DNA from 2 places in the Arthrobacter sp. Ms25 genome. Region 1 is predicted to be linked to the other one. Evidence: predicted binding sites of a transcription regulator. Region 1 holds the regulator's gene; the other holds the start of a gene.
What was found. Region 1 encodes LexA, which represses DNA repair genes until DNA is damaged. Its sites were predicted from a motif close to TCGAACANNTGTTCGA; they were not measured.
Positions count from the first base shown of each region.

Region 2: a site for LexA is predicted at 1,584-1,599, ahead of AC5RT8_RS03375 (DUF6504 family protein). Genes of this name have one in related genera too.

Region 1 covers NZ_JBNHFP010000002.1:714,044-721,284, reverse strand. The annotation lists gene hisH (imidazole glycerol phosphate synthase subunit HisH) at 1-552, opposite strand, end outside; gene hisB (imidazoleglycerol-phosphate dehydratase HisB) at 549-1,166, opposite strand; gene AC5RT8_RS07860 (histidinol-phosphate transaminase) at 1,334-2,434, opposite strand; gene AC5RT8_RS07855 (LysM peptidoglycan-binding domain-containing protein) at 2,501-2,893, opposite strand; gene lexA (transcriptional repressor LexA) at 3,300-4,094, shown strand; gene AC5RT8_RS07845 (ATP-dependent DNA helicase) at 4,191-6,236, opposite strand; gene hflX (GTPase HflX) at 6,229-7,241, opposite strand, start outside.
Region 2 covers NZ_JBNHFP010000001.1:728,845-736,085, reverse strand. The annotation lists gene AC5RT8_RS03385 (MDR family MFS transporter) at 1-1,007, shown strand, start outside; gene AC5RT8_RS03380 (DUF4064 domain-containing protein) at 1,004-1,408, opposite strand; gene AC5RT8_RS03375 (DUF6504 family protein) at 1,697-2,008, shown strand; gene AC5RT8_RS03370 (DNA polymerase III subunit alpha) at 2,015-5,431, shown strand; gene thrS (threonine--tRNA ligase) at 5,507-7,241, shown strand, end outside.

The DNA of each region.
Region 1 (7,241 bases):
GCCGTTCTCCACCGCGGCAATGAACGGTCCGCCGTGGTCCGCCCAGGTGACCTGCGGCGGGCGCATGGCGGGCTGGGTGACGTCGAAGTCCCACTTCTGCACGCCGTAGCTGTGGACGAAGTAGAAGCGCTGGTCCTCGATGCCCTCGAACAGTGCGGAACCTTCCGGGGGTGTCACGGTGTTCCAGCCCATGTGCGGGACGACGTCGGCGGCCAGGCGCTCGACGACCCCGGGCCATTCACCCATCCCCTTTGTCCGGACCCCGTGTTCCACGCCCTCGTCAAAGAGGACCTGCAGTCCCACGCAGATGCCCAGGACCGGCCGGCCACCGGCGACGCGGCGGCCGATCATCCGGAGTGCGTCCACCTCCTTGAGGCCCTGCATGACTGCGGCGAAGGCACCGACGCCGGGTACCACCAGCCCGTCGGCGTTCAGCACGTCCTCGGGCTTGGCGCTGAGCGTGACGTTGGCGCCGGCGTGCTCCAGGGCGCGTACCGCGGAGCGGATGTTGCCGGAACCGTAGTCCAGGACGGTGACGTTGCGGGGACTCACAGTGCTCCCTTCGTGGAGGGGATTCCCTCGACGCGCGGATCGGATTCGACGGCTGCGCGCAGGGCGCGGGCGAAGGCCTTGAACTGGGCCTCGACGATGTGGTGGGGGTCGCGGCCGCCGAGGACCCGCATGTGCAGGCAGATCTGGGCGTGGAGGGTGATTGCTTCAAACACGTGGCGGGTCAGGGAACCGGTGAAGTGTCCGCCGATCAGGTGGTATTCCTGGCCGGCCGGTTCCCCGGAGTGCACCAGGTAGGGCCGCCCGGAAATATCCACCACGGCGTTGGCCAGTGCCTCGTCCAGGGGCACGGTGGCTTCCCCGAAGCGACGGATGCCGGCCTTGGTGCCCAGGGCGGTCTTCAGCGCCTCGCCGATGCTGATCGCGACGTCCTCCACGGTGTGGTGCACGTCGATGTGGGTGTCGCCCGTAGCCCGGACCGTGAGGTCCATCAGGGAGTGCTTGGCCAGCGCCGTCAGCATATGGTCATAGAACGGCACCGAGGTGCTGATGTCGGCGCGGCCGGTGCCGTCCAGGTCCAGTTCGACAACGACGGACGATTCGCTGGTGATCCGCTCGAGGCGGGCGGTGCGTCCGGTGGCGGTCTCCACAGTCATGGGGTTCCTTCACGAAGATCGGGGTCGGAGCAATAGGCAAAGCTCCGGCAGGTCATCAGTTTAGTCCCGAAGGCGCCGACTCCCCGAAACCGGTGCCGTGAAGGATCGGGAACACACGCCGCGGGCCTTCGCCGCGGGATGGCCGTCGGAACGGGATCGGGCCGGACTCAGGCTGCCAGCAGTTCCCGCAGTCGGTTCAGGAACGCCGTGGTTTCAGCTTCGGTGCCGGCAGTGACGCGGAGGTGGCCTTCAATGCCGACGTCCCGGACCAGGACCCCTGCTTCGAGCAGCCCTTCCCATACGGCGCGGGGGTTCTCCAGCCCGCCGAACAGGACGAAGTTCGAATCCGACGGTGCCGGTTCCAGCCCGAGGGCGCGCAGTTCCGTGACGATCCGGTCCCGCTGGCCCTTGATGGCCTCCACGTTGGAGAGCAGGGCGTCGGCGTGGGTAAGCGCGGCATTGGCCGTGGCCTGCGTGATGGCCGAGAGGTGGTAGGGCAGCCGGACCAGGCGCAGGGCGTCTGCGATCTGGGGTGCTGCCGCGAAGTAGCCGATGCGGGCGCCTGCCAGGGCGAATGCCTTGGACATGGTGCGGGAGATGATCAACCGTTCCCGCCCCGGAAGCAGCTTCAGTGCGCTGGGGGTGTCTTCGTGGGAGAACTCGGCATAGGCCTCGTCCACGACGACGATCGTGTTGGACGCTTCGCCCGCCTCGTAGGCCGCTTCAATGACGTCCAGTCCCAGGGCCGTTCCGGTCGGGTTGTTGGGCGTGCAGAGGATGACGATGTCGGGTGCCTGGGCCCGGATCTGCTCCGCAGCCGAATCCGCGCTGAGGGAAAAGTCCCGTTCCCTGGTGCCGGTGACGTAGGCGGTACCGGTGCCGCTGGAGAGCAGCGGATACATGGAGTACGTGGGAGGGAAGCTCATGGCTGTCCGTCCGGGTCCGCCAAAGGCCTGCAGAATCTGCTGCAGCACCTCATTGGAACCGTTGCCGGCCCAGATATTCTCGGCTGCCAGGCCATGGCCGAGATATGCGGCCAGGTTTTCCCGCAGCTGGGTGAATTCGCGGTCCGGATACCGGTTCAGGCCGCCGACTACGGATTCGATTTCGGCCATTATTGCCCGGCGTACATGCTCGGGAAGTCCGTGCGTGTTTTCGTTGACGTTCAGCAGGACCGGCACATCCAGCTGCGGGGCGCCGTAGGGGCTCAGTCCGCGCAGATCGTCGCGCAGGGGAAGTCGGTTCAGGTTATCCAGCTGTTCGTTCACCACTACAGCTTAGGACGTTCCGCAGGAGCGCCGCATGCGGGGCCCTGCCTGCCCGTCGGAACGTATCTACCGTGAGACCGGAATAAACAGCTGGCGGCCGGCCGGGACAGTGGCATCCGCCAGGTTGTTCAGTTCCACGATGTCGGCCACCACCGTGCGCGGATCCTGCTCCGGAGCGAATTCCGTGGCGAGTGACCACAGGGAGTCCCCTGCGGAAACACTTACCTGGATGGTGCGGGTCTTTTCCGGGGATGCGCCGGAAGCCATGGCCGGGGCGGTGAAGAACCCGATGAAGGCCAGCAATGCCGCCGCCGCGAGCATCAGCGGTGCCCCTACCAGGACCAGCCGGCCGCGGCGGGTAAGCCGGAGGGGTCCGGCTTCCCGGGTGTCGCCTGCCGGCGGAACGCTCCCGGCCGGAGCGTCGGTGTGCGTTGCAGAGGGAAGTACGTGTACTGACATGTCAATACCTTTCCGGTTCGAAGTGCCGCCGTTTCGATTTTTGGCCCCGGTGCAGCACCGGTGAAAGGCCTCGTCTCGAAACTGCATTCGAACATCAGGTGGGTTCACCGGGGTGCCGGTGAACCGTACTCGAACGTATGTTCTAACGTGTACTCGAATATTTCTAGCACCTATCTACGAACATTGTCGAGACTCGGTCGAATATATGTTTGAAAATCTGTGTGCGCTCCCCTAGCGTTGAACCTGTTGGAAGCCGCTGGGAAAACCTAACCATCCGGCACTGACAAAACGGGGCGGCGCATTTACCGTGCAGCTGGTTCCGCCCGAAGAATCACCGCAGAACACCTGATAGACCGCTAGAACCATCCGGCCCGCAGCAGCGGGCCGACTGTGAAGGGAAGCCGACGTGGCCCGTGTTACCAGTGGCAGCACCCCCTCCCCTGCCGCGCCGTCGCCGGCCGGCCGCACCAAGGGACTAACTGCCCGTCAGACCAAGATCCTCGAAACAATTCAGCGTTCGGTGAACGCCAACGGGTACCCGCCCTCCATGCGGGAAATCGGTGACACCGTCGGCCTCGCCAGCCTCTCCAGCGTTACCCACCAGCTGAGCCAGCTGGAGAAGCTGGGATATATCCGCCGGGATCCCAAGCGACCCCGGGCAATGGAAATCCTGGTTCCGCTCCTGCTCCGCGATGCCCCCGCGCGGCGGAGCAACGGTGCTGCCGCGGAGGCCACGGCGGCGCCGGTTGATGCCGAAGCCAACGGCGCCCCCGCCGCAGGCGGCAAGGCCGGAGCGAAGAACGTTTCCGAGCTCACCACCGCAATCGACACGGCTATGGTCCCCCTGGTGGGACGGATCGCCGCCGGCGGGCCCATCCTCGCGGACCAGCAGGTGGAGGAAGTGGTCCCCCTTCCGCGCCAGCTCGTCGGACACGGCGACCTCTTCATGCTTCGGGTGGCGGGCGATTCCATGGTCGATGCTGCCATCTGCGACGGTGACTGGGTGGTGGTGCGGCGTCAGCCCACGGCCGAAAACGGTGACATTGTTGCGGCCCTGCTGGAGGACGAGGCCACGGTGAAGACCTTCCGGCAGCGCAACGGACACACCTGGCTACTGCCCCAGAACACCCGCTATGAGCCGATTCTCGGTGACGAAGCCACCATCATGGGCAAGGTCGTATCGGTCATGCGCTCGCTCTAGGCCTCCGACCGCGCCGCCCCGGCGCAGCAAGACGAAGGGAGCGCTGCCGGCATTGTCGTGCCGGCAGCGCTCCTTTGTGTTCTGCGGGGCAGAGGCCTACTTCTTGGCTCCCGCCGGTGCCGCGGAAAGGCGCTTCAATGCCTGGAGCACCACGGACCGGTCGGTGGTTGACCAGAAGGGCGGCAGGGCCGCCCGCAGGAAACTGCCGTAGCGGGCGGTCGCCAGGCGTGAGTCCAGGATGGCCACCACTCCCCTGTCACCCGAGGCGCGGATCAGCCGTCCGGCTCCCTGTGCCAGCCGGACGGCGGCATGGGTGGCTGACACGCTCATGAAGCCGTTTCCGCCCGCCTTCGCGACTGCCCGGGTCCTGGCCGTCATCAGGGGATCGTCGGGACGCGGGAACGGGATGCGGTCGATGATGACCAGCCGGCAGGATGCGCCGGGAACGTCCACGCCCTGCCACAGCGACATGGTGCCGAACAGGCACGTCTCGTCGTCGTCGGCAAACTGCTGGACCAGGGCGGACATGGTGGATTCGCCCTGGCACAGGATCGGGAAGTCCACCCGCGACCGGAGGGCGTCGGCGGCTTCCTCTGCCGCCCGGCGGGAGGAGAAGAGCCCCAGGGCGCCGCCGCCGGAGGCCTTGATCAGTGCCTCCAGCTCATCGAGCTGCTCTTCGGACGTACCGCGTCCCGGCTTGGGCAGGTCCTTGGCCACGTACAAAACGCCCTGCCGCGGATAGTCGAAGGGACTGCCGACGTCGGCGCCGGTCCATTTGGGTGCGCCGGTGCCCAGCAATCCCAAGGCGCCTGCGACGGGGCCGAATTCCGCGCCGATCGCCAGGGTGGCCGAGGTCAGCACTACGGTGTGGCCGTCGAACAGGCCCTCCCGCAGGCGGCCGGCCACGGACAGCGGCGCAACGTTGAGGGTGGGCGGCGCGTCCTCCTCGGGCGCGGTGTATCCGGACCCGGGCGAGAACGTGCTGGCCCGCGAGGCCCAGAGCACCTCGCCGGAATCCCCTGCTTCGAGGATGCGTTCGCACAGTTCCAGGACGGCCATCAGCCGGGAGCGCGCCATCTGGCGTCCTCCGTCCACGGAGTCGGACCCTTCGGGCTTGGAATCGGAGAGGGCCGTACGGCACGCTTCACGCACCTGTCCCAGGACCAGTTCCTGGTCTTCGGTCAGTCCTGCCGAGAGCAGGCCGGAGGGAACCGGCGCGAACACCAGGTCGAAGGCCCGTCCGGCAGCGGCAAGCGGCTCCATGGTCGCGGAGGTGTGTTTGCGCGCGGCGGAAACCGCAGCCGAGATGATGGTCCCGGAAAGCTGCCCGGTGACCGCGCCGGTGACTCGGTCCTGCAGTTCATGGGCCTCGTCGATCACCACCACGTCATAGTCGGGCAGCACCGCGAGGCCTTCGAAGGCACTGATGGCCAGCATCGCGTGGTTGGTGATCACCAGGTCCGCTTCGGCGGCCTTGGCCCGGGCACGTTCGCTGAAACACAGCTCCGCAACGGGACACTTCTGTGCGCCCAGGCATTCCATTGAGGTGACGGACACCTGGCGCCAGGCGCGGTCGCTGACGCCGGGCAGCAGCTCGTCCCGGTCGCCGGTTTCCGTCTCCTGCGCCCATTCCTGCAGGCGGACGACGTCGCGCCCCAGGGCGGAGCTCGGACCGGCTGCGGCTGCCGGGTGCGAAACGGCCTTCTCGTCCCCGAGCATGAACAACGTCCCGGCTTCATCTTCTTCCGGGAAGCCGCCGCCGGTCTTGTGCAGGCAGACGTAGTTGCTGCGGCCCTTGAGCAGGGCCACATCGATTTCCCGCGGGAGTTTCGGCTCGAGGGTCTTCAGCAGGCGCGGCAGATCGCGTCCCACAATCTGTGACTGCAGGGCGAGCGTTGCGGTGGAGACCAGCGCCGGTTTGTCGCTCTCCAGGGCATGCGCAATCAACGGAACCAGATAGGCCAGGGACTTGCCCGTGCCGGTGCCGGCCTGGACCAGCAGGTGATCCCCGGACTCGATGGCTTCCGCCACCTGGCGGGCCATCTCATGCTGGCCCGGGCGGTTCTGCCCGCCCATGGCCGAGACCGCGGTTTCCAGCAGTTCCAGGACCTGCCCCGGCGCCGGGGTGCTCTTCCTACCCATGCGCCACGAACGGCTCCAGCTCCGCTGCCAGCCCCTCACGGACCTTGACGTGCAGCCGGGTGCCTGCCTCGCCGTGCTCCAGCGCCAGGATTTCCGCATCCTGCTCATGCAGGCGGGACACCACGTCTCCCCGCTCGTACGGCACCAGCAGTTCCAGGTCAACGCCGGGACGGGGAATGCCCTCGGAAATCGCCTGCAGCAGCTCGGGGATGCCTTCGCCGGTACGCGCGGAAACCACCACGTGCCGGGACTCGCGCTGACGGAGCCGTTCGAGGACGAACGGATCCGCGGCATCTGCCTTGTTCAACACGATGATTTCCGGCACCTTGCGGGCGTCGACCTCTGCCAGAACGCTGCGGACGGCGGCAATCTGGCCCTCCGGGTCCGGGTGGGAGGCATCAACGACATGGAGAATGAGGTCGGCGTCGGCCACTTCCTCCAGGGTGGAGCGGAAAGCCTCCACCAGCTGGGTGGGCAGCGACCGGACGAAGCCGACCGTGTCCGCCAGGGTGTAGCCGATGCCGTCTTCGGTCTGGGCCTTGCGGATGGTGGGGTCCAGGGTGGCGAACAGGGCGTTCTCCACCAGCACGCCGGCATCGGTGAGCCGGTTCAGCAGCGAGGACTTGCCGGCATTCGTGTAGCCGGCAATTGCGACGGAAGGTACGGCATTCCGCTGGCGGTTGGCGCGCTTGGTTTCCCGGGCAGGTTTCATCCCGGCGATTTCACGGCGCAGCTTGGCCATACGGGTGCGGATCTTCCGGCGGTCCAGCTCGATCTTGGTTTCACCGGGGCCGCGCGAACCCATGCCGGCGCTGGCGCTGCCGACCTGGCCGCCGGCCTGGCGGGACATGGATTCGCCCCAGCCGCGCAGGCGCGGAAGCAGATATTCCAGCTGTGCCAGTTCCACCTGGGCCTTGCCTTCGCGGGACTTTGCGTGCTGGGCAAAGATGTCCAGGATGAGCGCAGTCCGGTCGATGACCTTCACCTTGACGATGTCTTCCAGGC
Region 2 (7,241 bases), on a different contig from region 1:
TGCCTATCGGCGCCGTGGCGCTCGCCGTCGTCATCGCCTCGCTGCACCTGCCCAAACCGCAGGGCCGGCGCCCGCAGCTGGATTATGCCGGCGCGGGACTGCTGGCGCTCGCGAGCGCGGCACTGATCATGCTGACCACCTGGGCCGGAACCACCTATGCCTGGTCCAGCCCGCAGATCCTTCTCCTGGCCGGTGTGACGCTGGCGGCCGGAGCGGCCTTCGTCCTGGTGGAGCGCCGGGCCCCGGAACCCCTCCTGCCGCTGGCCCTGTTCCGGCGCCGGAATTTCCTGCTTCCCGTGCTGGTGGGCATCTCCGTGGGCATCGCGATGTTCTCCACCATTTCCTACCTGCCCACCTTCCTGCAGATGGTCAACCGGGCCACCGCCACGCAGTCGGGCCTGATGATGCTGCCGATGATGGGCGGGCTGCTGCTTACCTCCATCGGGACCGGGCAGCTGATCTCCCGCACGGGCCGGTACAAGATCTATCCGGTGCTGGGATGTGCGGTGATCATTGCCGGGCTGGTGCTGCTCTCGAGGATTTCGGACACCACCCCGTACGGCTTTACGGCCATCGGCATGCTGGTGATGGGTATGGGCATCGGCATGCTGATGCAGAACCTGGTCCTGATTGTGCAGAACAGCGTGCCCGGCAGGGATATGGGGGCGGCGATTTCCGCGGCGAACTATTTCCGGCAGATCGGGGCATCCTTCGGCATTGCACTGTTCGGTTCGATCTTTATCCACCGGCTGGGCAACGAGCTGGCCGGGGCGCCTGCGGGGGCCGGAGCTGCGGTGGGCGGGGACATCAACTCGCTCAGCCCGGCGATGCTGCGCGGCCTGCCCGCACCGGCGCAGGACTTCATTGCCTCGGCATTCGGGCACGCCTTGCCGCCTATTTTCCTGCTGAGCGTGCCCGTGGTGGCAGTCGCCCTGGTGCTGTGCCTGTTTATCCGGGAAGTACCGCTGTCCACCACGGTGCGGAGGGAAGCGGCAGAGGAGGCCTAAGTCGCTTCGTAAGTGGACAGGAGGTGGAGGGTCCCGCCGATCAGCGCAGCCATGGGGAGCTGCCACAGCAGGGAGGGAATAATGTACAGCCAGCCGGCCAGCTTCTTATCGCCGGCGCGGATCGCAGCAATGAAGCCTCCCACGGAGGCAACCAGGGCGGCAATGCCGAGGAAGCCGATGAGATTTAGAAAGGCCCCCACGCCGGCGCTGACATCGCCCAAGCTGCGGATCCAAAAGTAGAAGGGGAACAGTGCCAGGGCCCAGCCGAGGGTGACGATGACCATGCCGGTGATGGCCACCTTGCCAAACCGCTGCTGTGCCGCCCGGGGCCCGGGTTGGTCCGGGGTATCTGTTTCTCCGGGGGTGGCATACGGGTTCCGGTACGGGATTTCGGGATCCAAAAGGTACTCCATCGGTGGGCGGGAATCTGGAACCAGTGTGCACCAGAGCGGTGCGATTCTGCCGACGCCCCTCCGTCGGAAGCGGATGAACCGCAGGACTGCGCGGACCAGGCACAGGATCCGGCATACGCGGTGCCGATTGTCAGCTGCCGGTCGTACACTGAAGAGGAAGCGTTCGAACATATGTTCGAATTAGTTGGCAGTTAATAACCAGTTGGTCCCCTGAGGGAGGCCATGGGCGAGGATCCACCTGCGGTGTGCACGGGTCCGGCGGGGAAGGAAGCTGAAATGGGTGTCTTCAGCGAAGGCATAGAGGTGGTGTGCTCGCCTGCGGGCAAGCCCCTGCGGCTGGTATGGGGCGGCCGCACCTACAAGGTGGGGGCTGATCCCGTGCGCTGGTATGAACGCCGCAACTGGTGGGAGGAGGAAGCACGGGCAGAACGCGGGCACGGTGCCGGACTGGTGGATACCGAGATCTGGCGGGTCCAGGCAAAGGTCAGCGACCGCTCTGACCTGCGCACCCTGGACCTCTCCCACCATGTCAACACCGGCCGCTGGCGCCTGATCCGGATCCATGACGCCCTGAAGGACAGTGCCTAAGTTCCCATGAGCTTTACCCACCTGCACGCAGCCACTGCCTTCAGCGCCCACTACGGGGTGTCCTGGCCCGAGGAGATGGCGCAGGCCGCAGCGGCCGACGGCGCTGACGCCCTGGCCTGCACCGACCGGGACGGGCTGTACGGAACGGTGAAGCATCTGCGTGCCTGCATGGACGCAGGGATAGATCCCATTGTGGGCGTGGACCTCGCTGTGCTGGATGACTCGAACGCCGTCACGGGCCGGGTGGTCATCCTTGCCCACGGCCATACCGGGGGAGCGGGCTACCGGGCGTTGTGCCGGCTGATCTCCGCAGCCCACGCCGGTACGTCAGCCTCCCGGGCACGTACCGGCAAACCGGTGGGCGTGACCATGGAACAGCTTGCCGGGTACGTCCGCGGCGTACCGGCAGGGGACGGCACGCCCGGGGAAGAAGGCGAACCCGTCCTGACCGTCCTCGTCGGCCCGCAGTCCGACGTCGGCCAGGCGATGCGCAGCCGCAGCTACGCCGTTGCCCGCACCCTGTTCGGCCGCTGGCGCTCGCTGATCCCTGCCCGGGCGCTCGCCGTCGAAGTGGTCACCCATCTGTCCGCCCCGGGGAAGAACCTCAGCCTGGCCCACGCCGTGCGCATGTTCCGGCTCGCCGATGAGATGCGCGTCCCCGGCATCCTTACCAACGCCGTGCGGTACGTGGACGAAGACGGTGCCGCCACTGCCGACGTGCTCGACGCCGCGCGCTCGCTGACCTCCCTCTCCCGCCTCCCGGACCTGCAACCCAACGGGCAGGGCTGGCTCAAGGGGACACGGACCATGACGGCACTGGCCCGAGAAATCAGCTCGGAGGCAGGCTACGGTGCCTCGGGAGCGGCACGGATGCTGGCTGACACCGCGGCGCTCGCGGATACCTGCCGGATAGATCCCGTGGCGGATATGGGCTGGAAGCAGCCGGTGGTACCCGAAGCCTCGGTGATCGGCATAGATGCCGAACCCCTGATCGAGCTGCGCCAGCGCTGCGAGGCAGGCATTACCCGCCGGCTGCGTCCCCGGGACTCCGTTGCCGAGGTGGAACTGCGCAACCGGCTCGAACACGAACTGGGCATCATCGAGCGGCTGGGCTTCGCCTCGTACTTCCTCACGGTGGCGGAAGTCTCGGCCATGATCACCGGGATGGGCGTACGCGCCGCGGCACGGGGGTCGGGAGCCTCCTCCCTGGTGAACTACCTGCTGGGTATCAGCCACGTGAACCCGCTGGACCATGACCTGATCTTCGAACGCTTCCTCTCCCGGGACCGTTCCACGCTGCCCGATATCGACATAGACGTGGAAAGCGCCGAGCGGCACAACGTGTATCACCGCATCTTCGAACGCTTCGGCTCCGAACGGGTCACGCTGATGAGCATGCAGAACGGCTACCGGGCACGCGGGGCTGTGCGCGACGCCGGACTGGCGCTGGGCATGCCGGAGGAGGAGATCGGCGCTGTGGCTAAACAGTTATGGCGTTTCTCGGCCCGCAACTTCCGCGAGGCGCTCGCCGAAAAGCCCGAACTGCGCGAATTCTCCGGACAGGTGGAAAAGAACCAGCAGCTGGACCTGCTGGTGGACCTCACCGAGCGGCTCGACCGGCTGCCCCGGCACATTTCCATGCATCCCTGCGGAGTGATCCTGGGAGACACCTCGCTGCTGGACCGCACCCCCGTGCAGCCCAGCGGCCTGGGCCTGCCCATGTCCCAGTTCGACAAGCACGACATGGACCCCATGGGCATGCTCAAGCTCGACGTGCTGGGTGTGCGGATGCAGAGCGCCATGGCCTTTGCCGTGCGTGAAGTGGTCCGCGTGCACTCCACCCGCGAGGAAGTCATCGAGGCCGGCGGCCACGGGGACGGACCGGACCCGGAGTTCATTGAACCGGACGGCCGGATCAACCTGGACGCCGTGCCGTTCGACGACGAACCGACCTACGAACTCATCCGCAGCACGCACACCCTGGGCTGCTTCCAGATCGAGTCCCCGGGCCAGCGCGAACTGGTGGGCAAGCTCGCCCCGCGGGAATTCAATGACCTGATCATCGATATCTCCCTGTTCCGTCCCGGCCCGATGAAATCCGACATGGTCCGTCCGTTCCTGGAACACCGGCACGGCTTCTCACCGGAGGTCTACCCGCACGAGGCGCTGCGCCCAGTGCTGGCCGAAACCCACGGCGTCACCGTGTTCCACGAACAGGTGCTGCGGACCCTGAACGTCTTCACCGGCTGCGGCCTGGCCAAGGCGGATGAACTGCGCCGGCTGCTGGGTAACGAAACCGCCGAACCGGGGGTGGAGGAGTACTTCCGCAGCAAGGCCGCGGCGAAGGGCTATCCGCAGGAGACCATCGACAAGGTCTGGGACACGCTCAAGGCCTTCGGCAGCTTCGGCTTCTGCAAGGCCCACGGAGCCGCCTTTGCCGTGCCCACCTACCAATCCGCGTGGCTGAAGGCACACCATCCGGCGGCGTTCCTGGCTGGAATCTTCGAACACGATCCCGGGATGTACCCCCGCAGGCTGCTCGTGGCCGAAGCCCGCAGGATGGGCATTCCCATCCTGCCCCTGGACATCAACCGCAGCGGCGACACCTACCGGGTGGAACGGCTCGACGACGGCCGGCTGGGGATCCGGCTGTCCCTGGCCGGAATCTACGGCCTGTCCGCCGTCGAACTTCGACGGATCGCCGCCGGACAGCCCTATGACTCCCTGGCCGACCTGCGGGCCCGCGCGAAAATCTCCCGGCCCACGCTCCGTAGGCTGGCCCAGCTCGGCGCCTTCGATTCGCTCAGCAAACAGACCGGATCCGAGGCCAGCCGTGCGGACCTGATCTCCTACCTCGACGCGGCGCCGGCCAAGGCCGCGTCTCGGAAGCATGATCCGATTCCCGGCCAGCTGGCCCTGCCGCTGGGGGATACCGAACTGTCCAACCTGCACCCTCACCTGCCCGAACCTGCGCTGCGGGAAAAGGTCCGCACCGAACTGGACCTGCTGTCCGTGGACGTCAGCGCGCACCTGATGGAAAGCTACGGGCCGCTGCTGCGCGGGCTGGGGGTTACCCCCGCGGAGCAGCTGGTGGACCTGCGCAACGGGACCGAGGTGCTGGTGGCCGGCATCCGCGTAGCCACCCAGACCCCGCCCATGCGCGGGGGACGCCGCGTGGTGTTCATCAGCCTCGACGACGGCACCGGCTGTATTGACTGCACGTTCTTCCACGAGGCACAGGAAAAATCCGGTCCCCTGCTCTTCGGCACCGAACTGCTGCTGGTCCGCGGGCTGACCCGCCGTACCGGACCGCGGGGCATCAGCCTCCAGGCGCTGGAGGCATGGAATCTGGCGGACACGGACTCGCTTCCGATACCCGGCCGCCAGCGCGGCATGTTGGTGGGGTCCAAGCGCAGCGGATAACATCGGTACGGGCGGAAGTGCGGCCGGATCTTGGCCGTGCAGACACCGCCGTACAACGAAATCTAGGAGACAACCGTGTCAGTGCCAGAGAAGTTCACCCTCATCGTCGACGGCGAAGAGACCACGGTGGATACTGGCACCACCGGTGCGCAGCTCTTTTTCGAACGCCGCGACGTCGTCGTGATGCGGGTGCACTCCGTCTTGAAGGACCTGGATACCCCGCTGGAGCAGGGCGACATCGTGGAATCCGTCACCATTGATTCCGAAGACGGCCTGAACGTCCTGCGCCACTCCACCGCGCATGTCATGGCCCAGGCAGTGCAGCAGCTGCGTCCGGATGCCAAGCTGGGCATCGGCCCGTACATCAAGGACGGTTTCTACTTCGACTTCGACGTTGCCGAGCCGTTCACGCCGGAGGACCTGAAGACCCTCGAGAAGATGATGCAGAAGATCGTCAACTCGAACCAGAAGTTCGCCCGCCGCGTGGTCAGCGAAGACGAAGCCCGCGAAGCCATGAAGGACGAGCCGTACAAGCTCGAGCTGCTGGGCACCAAGGACGGCGCCGAGGAAGCCGGTGAAGGCGCGAACATCGAGGTGGGCGCCGGCGAGATCACCATTTACGACAACGTGGACCGCAAGACCGGCGAAACCGTCTGGTGCGACCTGTGCCGCGGCCCGCACCTGCCCAACACCAAGCTGATCTCCAACGCCTTCGCGCTGACCCGTTCCTCCTCCGCCTACTGGCTGGGCAACCAGAAGAACCAGCAGCTGCAGCGCATCTACGGCACCGCCTGGCCCACCAAGGATGCCCTGAAGGCCTACCAGGAGCGCCTGGCCGAAGCCGAGCGCCGGGACCACCGCAAGCTCGGCACCGAACTGGACCTGTTCTCCTTCCCGGACGAGCTGGGCTCGGGCCTGCCGGTGTTCCACCCCAAGGGCGGCATCATCCGCAAGGCCATGGAGGACTACTCCCGCCAGCGCCACACCGAGGCCGGCTACGAGTTCGTCTACACCCCGCACATCACCAAGGGCCACCTGTACGAGGTCTCCGGCCACCTGGACTGGTACCGCGACGGCATGTTCCCTCCCATGCACGTGGATGAGGTCACCGACCCGGAGACCGGCGAGGTCACCAAGCCCGGCCAGGACTACTACCTGAAGCCGATGAACTGCCCCATGCACAACCTGATCTTCCGCTCCCGCGGACGGTCCTACCGTGAACTGCCGCTGCGCCTGTTCGAATTCGGTTCCGTGTACCGCTACGAAAAGTCCGGCGTCATCCACGGCCTGACGCGCGTGCGCGGCATGACCCAGGACGATGCCCACATCTACTGCACCCGCGAGCAGATGAAGGACGAACTGACCACCACGCTGAAGTTCGTGCTGGACCTGCTTCGGGACTACGGCCTGGATGACTTCTACCTGGAGCTCTCCACCAAGGACCCGGAAAAGTACGTCGGCTCCGACGAGGTGTGGGAGGAAGCCACCCGCACCCTCGCCGAAGTGGCCGAAGCCTCCGGCCTGGACCTGGTGCCGGACCCGGCCGGTGCCGCGTTCTACGGTCCCAAGATCTCCGTCCAGGCCCGCGACGCCATCGGCCGCACCTGGCAGATGTCCACCATCCAGCTGGACTTCAACCTGCCCGAGCGCTTCGAGCTCGAATACCAGGCCGCCGACGGCAGCCGCCAGCGTCCGGTCATGATCCACCGCGCCCTGTTCGGTTCCGTGGAACGCTTCATGGGCCTGCTCACCGAGCACTACGCCGGCGCGTTCCCCGCCTGGCTGGCTCCGGTCCAGGTGGTGGGCATTC